Linked DNA regions of Methylobacterium currus. The protein of the gene in region 1 interacts with the protein of each later gene in a pairwise test. Links are inferred from orthologs where the notes say so. Each region holds a gene or a part of one and is shown in the gene's direction. Other genes may lie near its edges.

The links. The genes of interacting proteins can lie anywhere in the genome.
Region 2: the proteins of dnaE (region 1) and DA075_RS28850 interact in binary tests that used the Escherichia coli proteins (3 or more experiments, as listed by UniProt). The link is inferred for Methylobacterium currus from one-to-one orthologs.

The regions. Positions count from the first base shown.
Region 1 is NZ_CP028843.1:558,472-562,815, forward strand. The notes cover bases 144-4,233. They hold dnaE (DNA polymerase III subunit alpha), read left to right. Parts: upstream 144-496; coding sequence 497-4,033; downstream 4,034-4,233. UniProt on the Escherichia coli protein: DNA polymerase III is a complex, multichain enzyme responsible for most of the replicative synthesis in bacteria. This DNA polymerase also exhibits 3' to 5' exonuclease activity. The alpha chain is the DNA polymerase catalytic subunit.
Region 2 is NZ_CP028843.1:6,282,130-6,285,062, forward strand. It holds DA075_RS28850 (DNA polymerase III subunit gamma/tau), read left to right. Parts: upstream 1-463; coding sequence 464-2,404; downstream 2,405-2,933. Other genes in the region: DA075_RS28840 (RtcB family protein), read left to right, coding at 1-202; DA075_RS28855 (YbaB/EbfC family nucleoid-associated protein), read left to right, coding at 2,483-2,803; recR (recombination mediator RecR), read left to right, coding at 2,919-2,933. UniProt on the Escherichia coli protein: Part of the beta sliding clamp loading complex, which hydrolyzes ATP to load the beta clamp onto primed DNA to form the DNA replication pre-initiation complex.

The DNA.
Region 1 (4,344 bases):
GCCACCTCGTGCTTAGAACGAAAACGATGACTCCCGGCGGGCCGGCGACCCACCGTCAAGGTTGCGCCTAGATAGGCCGTGGACGATCGAGCCGCAACGCGGTCGCCCCATACCCCGGAGATCCATGTCGCTGGATCATGGTTCCCGGCCGAGCCCGGCCCCGTCAACCAACCGTTCACCACATCGACCGGATCCGGCGCGGACCCCCTTTGACACGGAACAAAACAAGAACAAACATACACCCGACGAAAGGGGACAGACCATGAACATACGCAAGATCCTCCTCGCTGTCACGGAGGTCGCCTCGATGGGCCTGCTCACCGGCGCGATCGCCCTGTGGGCGGTGGCGCTCTCGCCGATGCATTGACGGGCGGCCGTTGCGGCGCGGCCACGGCCAGGGCGGTTCCATCGATTCTGCGGTGGAGCGGCGGTGATTCAGGGGTGACTCCTCAAGCTCTGCCGGGAATCCTGGCGCGCTCACGAGGAGCGAGTCGCCTTGCAGATCCTGAAGCCCGTCGGCTACGTCCACCTGCACGTCCACTCCTCCTACTCGCTGCTCGAGGGCGCGCTGAAGATCGGCGACCTCGTGAAGGCCGCGGGCGCCGACCGGCAGCCGGCGCTGGCGCTCACCGACACCAACAACCTGTTCGGGGCGCTCGAATTCTCCGAGAAGGCGGCCGGCTCCGGCATCCAGCCGATCGCCGGGATCCAGCTGAGCGTCGCCTTCGAGCCGCCGGAGGCCGGGGCGAAGCTCAACGCCGCGCATCCGCACATCGTGCTGCTCGCCAAGGACGAGACCGGCTACGGCCACCTCCTGCGCCTGGCGAGCCGGGCCTATTTCGACAACGCCCTCGGCGAGGTGCCGCGGGTCTCCGTTCAGGCGCTCACCGAATGCGCGGGCGGCCTGATCGCGCTCACCGGCGGCATGGGCGGTCCCATCGATGCCGCCTTGCGCGCCGGCCGGGCCGAGCTGGCGCTGGCCCGGCTCGAGACCCTGAAGGCGGCCTTCGGCGAGGACCGCCTCTATGTCGAGCTGCAGCGCCACGGCCTGCCCGACGAGCGCGCCGTCGAGGGCGAGCTGATCCGCCTCGCCGATCGCCACGGCCTCTCGCTGGTGGCGACGAACGAGCCCTACTTCGCCAAGCCCGAGGATTACGAGGCGCACGACGCGCTGCTGGCCGTGGCGGAGGGCCGCCTCGTCTCCGACGACAAGCGCCGGCGCCTGACCCCGCGCCACGCCTTCAAGACCCGGGCCGAGATGGCCGACCTGTTCCGCGACCTGCCCGACGCGCTCCAGGCGACCGTCGAGATCGCGATGCGCTGCGCCTACCGGGCGCGCACCCGCAAGCCCATCCTGCCGAGCTTCGGCGCGCCGAGCCTCACCACCCCGTCGCAGGGCACGCCGGAGGGCGCCGCCGTGCAGGCGCAGGTCGCTGCCGCGACGACGGCTGTGGCGCAGGCCATCGCCCCCGACGAGGCGGCCGAGCTGCGCCGTCAGGCGGAAGAAGGTCTGACCGAGCGCCTGCGCCAGCACGGCCCGGCGGAAGGCCTGACGGAGAAGGATTACCGCGACCGGCTCGAATACGAGATCCGCGTCATCACCAACATGAAGTTCCCGGGCTACTTCCTGATCGTCTCGGACTTCATCAAGTGGGCCAAGGAGCACGACATTCCGGTCGGGCCGGGCCGCGGCTCGGGCGCCGGCTCCCTCGTCGCGTGGTCGCTCCTCATCACCGACCTCGACCCGATCCGCTTCGGCCTGCTGTTCGAGCGCTTCCTCAATCCCGAGCGCGTCTCGATGCCGGATTTCGACATCGATTTCTGCGTCGAGGGCCGCGAGCGGGTGATCCGCTACGTGCAGGAGCGCTACGGCGAGGGCCAGGTCGGGCAGATCATCACCTTCGGCACGCTGCTCGCCCGCGGCGTGCTGCGCGACGTCGGCCGGGTGCTGGAGATGCCCTACGGCCAGGTCGACAAGCTGACGAAGCTGGTGCCGCAGAACCCGGCCAACCCCGTGACCCTGGCCCAGGCGATCGAGGGCGAGCCGAAGCTCCAGAGCGCGATCGAGGAGGAGCCGGTCGTCGCCCGCCTGATGAGCATCGCCAGGAAGCTCGAAGGCCTGCACCGCCACGCCTCGACCCACGCCGCCGGCGTGGTGATCGGCGACCGGCCGCTCGAAGAGCTGGTGCCGCTCTACCGCGATCCGAAGACCGGGATGCGGGTGACCCAGTTCAACATGAAGTGGGTCGAGCAGGCAGGGCTGGTGAAGTTCGACTTCCTCGGCCTCAAGACCCTGACGGTCCTGCGCGCCGCGACCGACCTGCTGAAGCTGCGCGGCATCGAGGTCGACCTACCCTCGCTGCCGATCGATAACCAGCTCACCTACGAGCGCCTGCGCAAGGGCGAGACGGTCGGCGTGTTCCAGGTGGAATCGGCCGGCATGCGCAAGGCGCTGGTCGAGATGTGCGCCGACCGCTTCGAGGACATCATCGCCCTGGTGGCGCTCTACCGCCCGGGCCCGATGGCCAACATCCCGGTCTATTGCGAGCGCAAGCTCGGCCGCGACGCCGGCAACGAGAAGAACTGGTACCCGCACGAAAAGCTGGAGCCGATCCTCGCCGAGACCTTCGGCATCATCGTCTACCAGGAACAGGTGATGGAGGTGGCCAAGGTCCTGGCCGGCTACTCGCTCGGCGACGCCGATCTCCTGCGCCGCGCCATGGGCAAGAAGATCAAGGCGGAGATGGACGCCCAGCGCGACCGCTTCGTGAAGGGTGCGGTCGAGCGCGGCCTCGACAAGGGCAAGGCCAACGAGATCTTCGACCTGTTGGCCAAGTTCGCCGATTACGGCTTCAACAAGTCGCACGCCGCGGCCTACGCGCTGATCACCTACCAGACAGCCTACCTGAAGGCGAATTACCCGGTCGAGTTCCTGGCCGCCTCGATGTCGCTCGACATCGACAACACCGACAAGCTCGCCGAACTGCGCCAGGACGCGCAGCGCCTGAACATCAAGGTCGAGCCGCCGAACGTGAACCGCTCCGGCGTCACCTTCGAGGTGCATGACGGCGCGATCCGCTACGCGCTCGCCGCCATCAAGGGCGTCGGCCGCTCCGCCGTCGAGGCGATCGTGCAGGCCCGCGGCGAGACGCCGTTCCGCGACCTCGGCGACTTCGCCCGGCGCCTCAACCCGAAGCTCGTCAACAAGCGCACCCTGGAGAGCCTGGTGGCGGCCGGCGCCCTCGACGCGATCGAGCCCGACCGGGCCAAGGCCTTCGCCGCCGTCGAGCCGATGATGCGGCTCGCCCAGGGCGCGGCCGAGGCCGAGACCGTCGGCATGGTGGACATGTTCGGCGGCGTCGCGGCGGCCGAGGTGTCGTTGCGCATCCCCGCCCACGAGCCCTGGCCGATGGCCGACCGGCTCAAGCGCGAATACGACGCGGTCGGCTTCTTCCTCTCGGGCCACCCCCTCGACGAGTACGGCGACCTCCTGACGAAGCTCCGGGTCCAGACCTGGGCCGAGTTCTGCCGCTCGGTCCGCGCCGGCACCTCCACGGTCGGCCGGGTCGCGGCGAGCGTGCTCGACCGCTCCGAGCGGCGCACCAAGACCGGCAACAAGCTCGGCATCGTGACCCTCTCCGACCAGACCGGCCATTTCGAGGCGATCATCTTCTCGGAAGGGCTCCAGCACTACCGCGACATGCTGGAGCCCGGCGCCGCCCTTGTGCTCCAGCTCCAGGCCAGCACCGAGGGCGAGGACGTGCGCGCCCGCATCCAGACCTGCGAACCCCTCGACCAGGCCGCTTCCCGCCACCAGAAGGGCATGCGGATCTACCTGCGCGACGAGCGCCCGATCTCCAGCGTGCAGCAGCGGTTGCAGGTGCGCGGGGAGGGGGAGGTGTCGTTGATCCTGATCCTCGACGGGGGTGAGCGGGAGGTCGAGGTGAAGCTCGGGGGCAAGTACCAGGCGACGCCGCAGATCGCGGGGGCGCTCCGGGCGGTGCCCGGGGTGGTGCAGGTGGAGGTGAGTTGAGGGGAGGGCGCCCCGGGATCCCGGGGCGGCCCATCAGCCGCGGCGATGCTCTGCCTCCTCACCTTCGCGCCCGGCCGGCGGACCAGCGGCCTGACGCGCGATGGCGGAACTCGCGACGGCGGCCATCACGCTCCCGTCGATCCATCGCCGCGGGGCGTCCGGCGCGCCGGACGCGACGCGAGGCGCTGCGGCCGCTCCGGGCCCCGTGGCGCTGTGTCTCCGGACCACGTGTCCGGTTCTCCCGCTCACGACGGCCGGACGCTGCACCGCAGTGGAGGCCCTGACCGCAAGGTGCGACGGTGCGATTCGAC
Region 2 (2,933 bases), 5.7 Mb from region 1 along the record:
GCAGGCAAGCGGCCTCGACATCCGGTCCTATTGCGGCATCCCCGACCACTCTGAGCTGCCCTCGGCCTACAAGGACGCCGCCTCGGTGCGGGCCCAGATCGCGAAGTACGACCTGGCGCAGGTCGTGGACGAGATCGAGCCGTGCGGGTCGATCATGGCCGGCGACTGGGAGCGCGATGCGCCGTGGCGGAAGGGCCGGTGAGCAAGGGCCCGTGAGCAGACGGCGTTCGCGGCCATCGGGAGTTCGAGGCTCGGCCAGACCCCCGCTTGCGTTTCGGGCTTCGTCCCGCCATATAGGCCTCGGGAGGTTGGCGAGGGACGTTTCACTCGCCAACCGGGTCAGGTCCGGAAGGAAGCAGCCCTAACGAGACCGAGCGGGTTTTCGTCCAGCCTCCCACCCTACTCCCTTTCAGGAGCGCGTGCGCCCCCATCCCGGGGGCCGCCCTCACGACCCTGCGAGCGCATGGACGAGACCTCCGGCACGCCCTCGATCGACGAGCCGGGTCTCCCCGGGTTCAGCGCGGCCGAGAGCCCGCAACCTGCCCGGCAGCCGGCCCCCGCCTACCGGGTCCTGGCGCGCAAGTACCGTCCCAAGGATTTCGACGACCTGATCGGCCAGGGCGCCATGGTGCGCACCCTGGCGAACGCCTTCGAGGCCGGCCGCATCCCGCAGGCCTGGATGCTCACCGGCGTGCGCGGCGTCGGCAAGACCACCACCGCCCGCATCCTCGCCCGCGGCCTGAACTACGCCCTGCCCGAGGACCCGAATGCCGGGCCGACGATCCGGCTGCCCCGGCTCGGCCTGCACTGCGCCGCCATCATGGAATCCCGGCACATCGACGTGCTGGAGATGGACGCCGCCTCGCATACCGGCATCGACGACGTCCGCCAGATCATCGACGGCATCCGGTACTCGCCGGTCTCGGCGCGCTACAAGGTCTACATCGTCGACGAGGTCCACATGCTGTCCGAGAAGGCGTTCAACGCCTTCCTGAAGACGCTGGAGGAGCCGCCGCCGCACGCGAAGTTCGTCTTCGCCACCACCGAGATCCGCAAGGTTCCGGTCACCATCCTGTCGCGCTGCCAGCGCTTCGACCTGCGCCGCGTCGAGGCGGGCGCGCTGATCGCGCATCTCCAGAAGATCTGCGACGCCGAGGGTGTCGCGGCCGAGGCCGAGGCGCTCGCCGCGATCGCCCGCGCCGCCGAGGGCTCGGTGCGCGACTCGCTCTCGCTCCTCGACCAGGCGATCGCCCACGGCGCCGGCCACGTCACCGCCGAGACGGTGCGCGACATGCTCGGGCTGGCCGACCGGGCCCGGGTCGTCGACCTGTTCGAGGCGGCGATGCGCGGCGACGTGCCCGCCACCTTCGCGGAATTGCGGGCGCAGCACGAATCCGGGGCCGACCCGGCCGTGGTGCTCTCCGACCTCGCCGAGTTCACTCACCTCGTCACCCGCCTCAAGCTCGCCCCCGATTCGGCCCGCTCCGACACCTCGCTGAGCGAGGTCGAGCGGGTGCGCGGCGGCGATTTCGCCGACCGGCTCTCGGTGCGGGCCCTCTCCCGCGCCTGGCAGATCCTGCTCAAGGCGATCCCCGAGGTGCAGGCGGCGACCCGGCCGCTGGCGGCGGCCGAGATGGCGCTGGTGCGCCTGATCTACGCCGCCGACCTGCCGACGCCGGACGAGGCCCTGCGCCAGATCCGGGAGGGCGGCAGCGTCGGCCTCCCGGCTCGGGCGCCGGCGGCCGTTCAACCCGTTGCGCCGGTGGCGCAGGCGGCGCCGACATTACGCGAGATCCCGGCTTCCGCGCCCGTCGCCCTGCGCGGGCCGGCGGCCGCCGCGGCGGCGCCGGCCCTGGCGCGCAGCCTGCCGGAGGTGCCCCCGGCCGAGGCGGCGCCCCGCCCCGCGCCGCCTCCCGCAGCGACGCCGCGCCCGACGCTGGTCCAGCCCGCCCCGGCTCCCAAACTCGCCGCCAAGGCGGAATCCGGCCCGCGGCTGCGCCGGTTCGAGGACGTGGTGGCGCTCGCTGACGAGCGCCGCGACATCGGCCTGAAGATGGCGCTGGAGCGGGACGTGCACCTCGTCCGCTTCGAGGACGGCCGGATCGAGTTCCGTCTCGCCGAGGGCGGACGCGCGACGCTCGGTACCGACCTTGCCCGCGCCCTGGAGGCCTGGACCGGCCGGCGCTGGGTAGTGGCCCTGTCGCAGGAGACCGGCGAGCAGACGCTCGACGCCCGGGCCAGGGCCGCGGTCGAAAGCCGCCACCAGGGCGCGGCGAGTCATCCGCTGGTCCAGGCGGTGCTGAAGAACTTCCCGGGCGCCCAGATCGTCGACGTGCGCGACAAGACGCTGGAGCCCCCGGCCCTCGACGAGGCGCCGCCGGATTCCGACGATCCGGATCTGTAACCGGCAGACCCGTAGCCGACGGCCCGCCGGCACCCCACATCCGTTTCGAATCCTGTCTCACATTGCGAGGACGCCGCCATGGACATCATGGGACTGATGAAGCAGGCCCAGGCCATGCAGAAGAAGATGGCCGACCTTCAGTCCGAGCTCGACGCCGTCCAGGTCTCGGGCGCGTCCGGCGGCGGCTCCGTCACGGTGACGATGACCGCGAAGGGCAACGTGAAGGGCCTCACCCTGGATGCCTCGCTGCTGGTGCCGGACGAGAAGGAGATCCTGGAGGACCTGATCGTCGCGGCGCTCAATGACGCCAAGGCCAAGGCCGAGCGGGCCGCGGAGGAGCGGATGCAGGAGCTGACCAAGGGCCTGCCGCTACCCCCGGGCATGAAGTTGCCGTTCTAGCGTTTCCGTCGCTCAGGTCGGGACTTTCTCAACCCGGATTGTGCGCATCCTCCTCTCCCCGCCCGCGGGGAGAGGGGGATTCAGGCGCATCGTCACCACGAAAGTCGAGTCATCCATGCCCCAGGCCGTC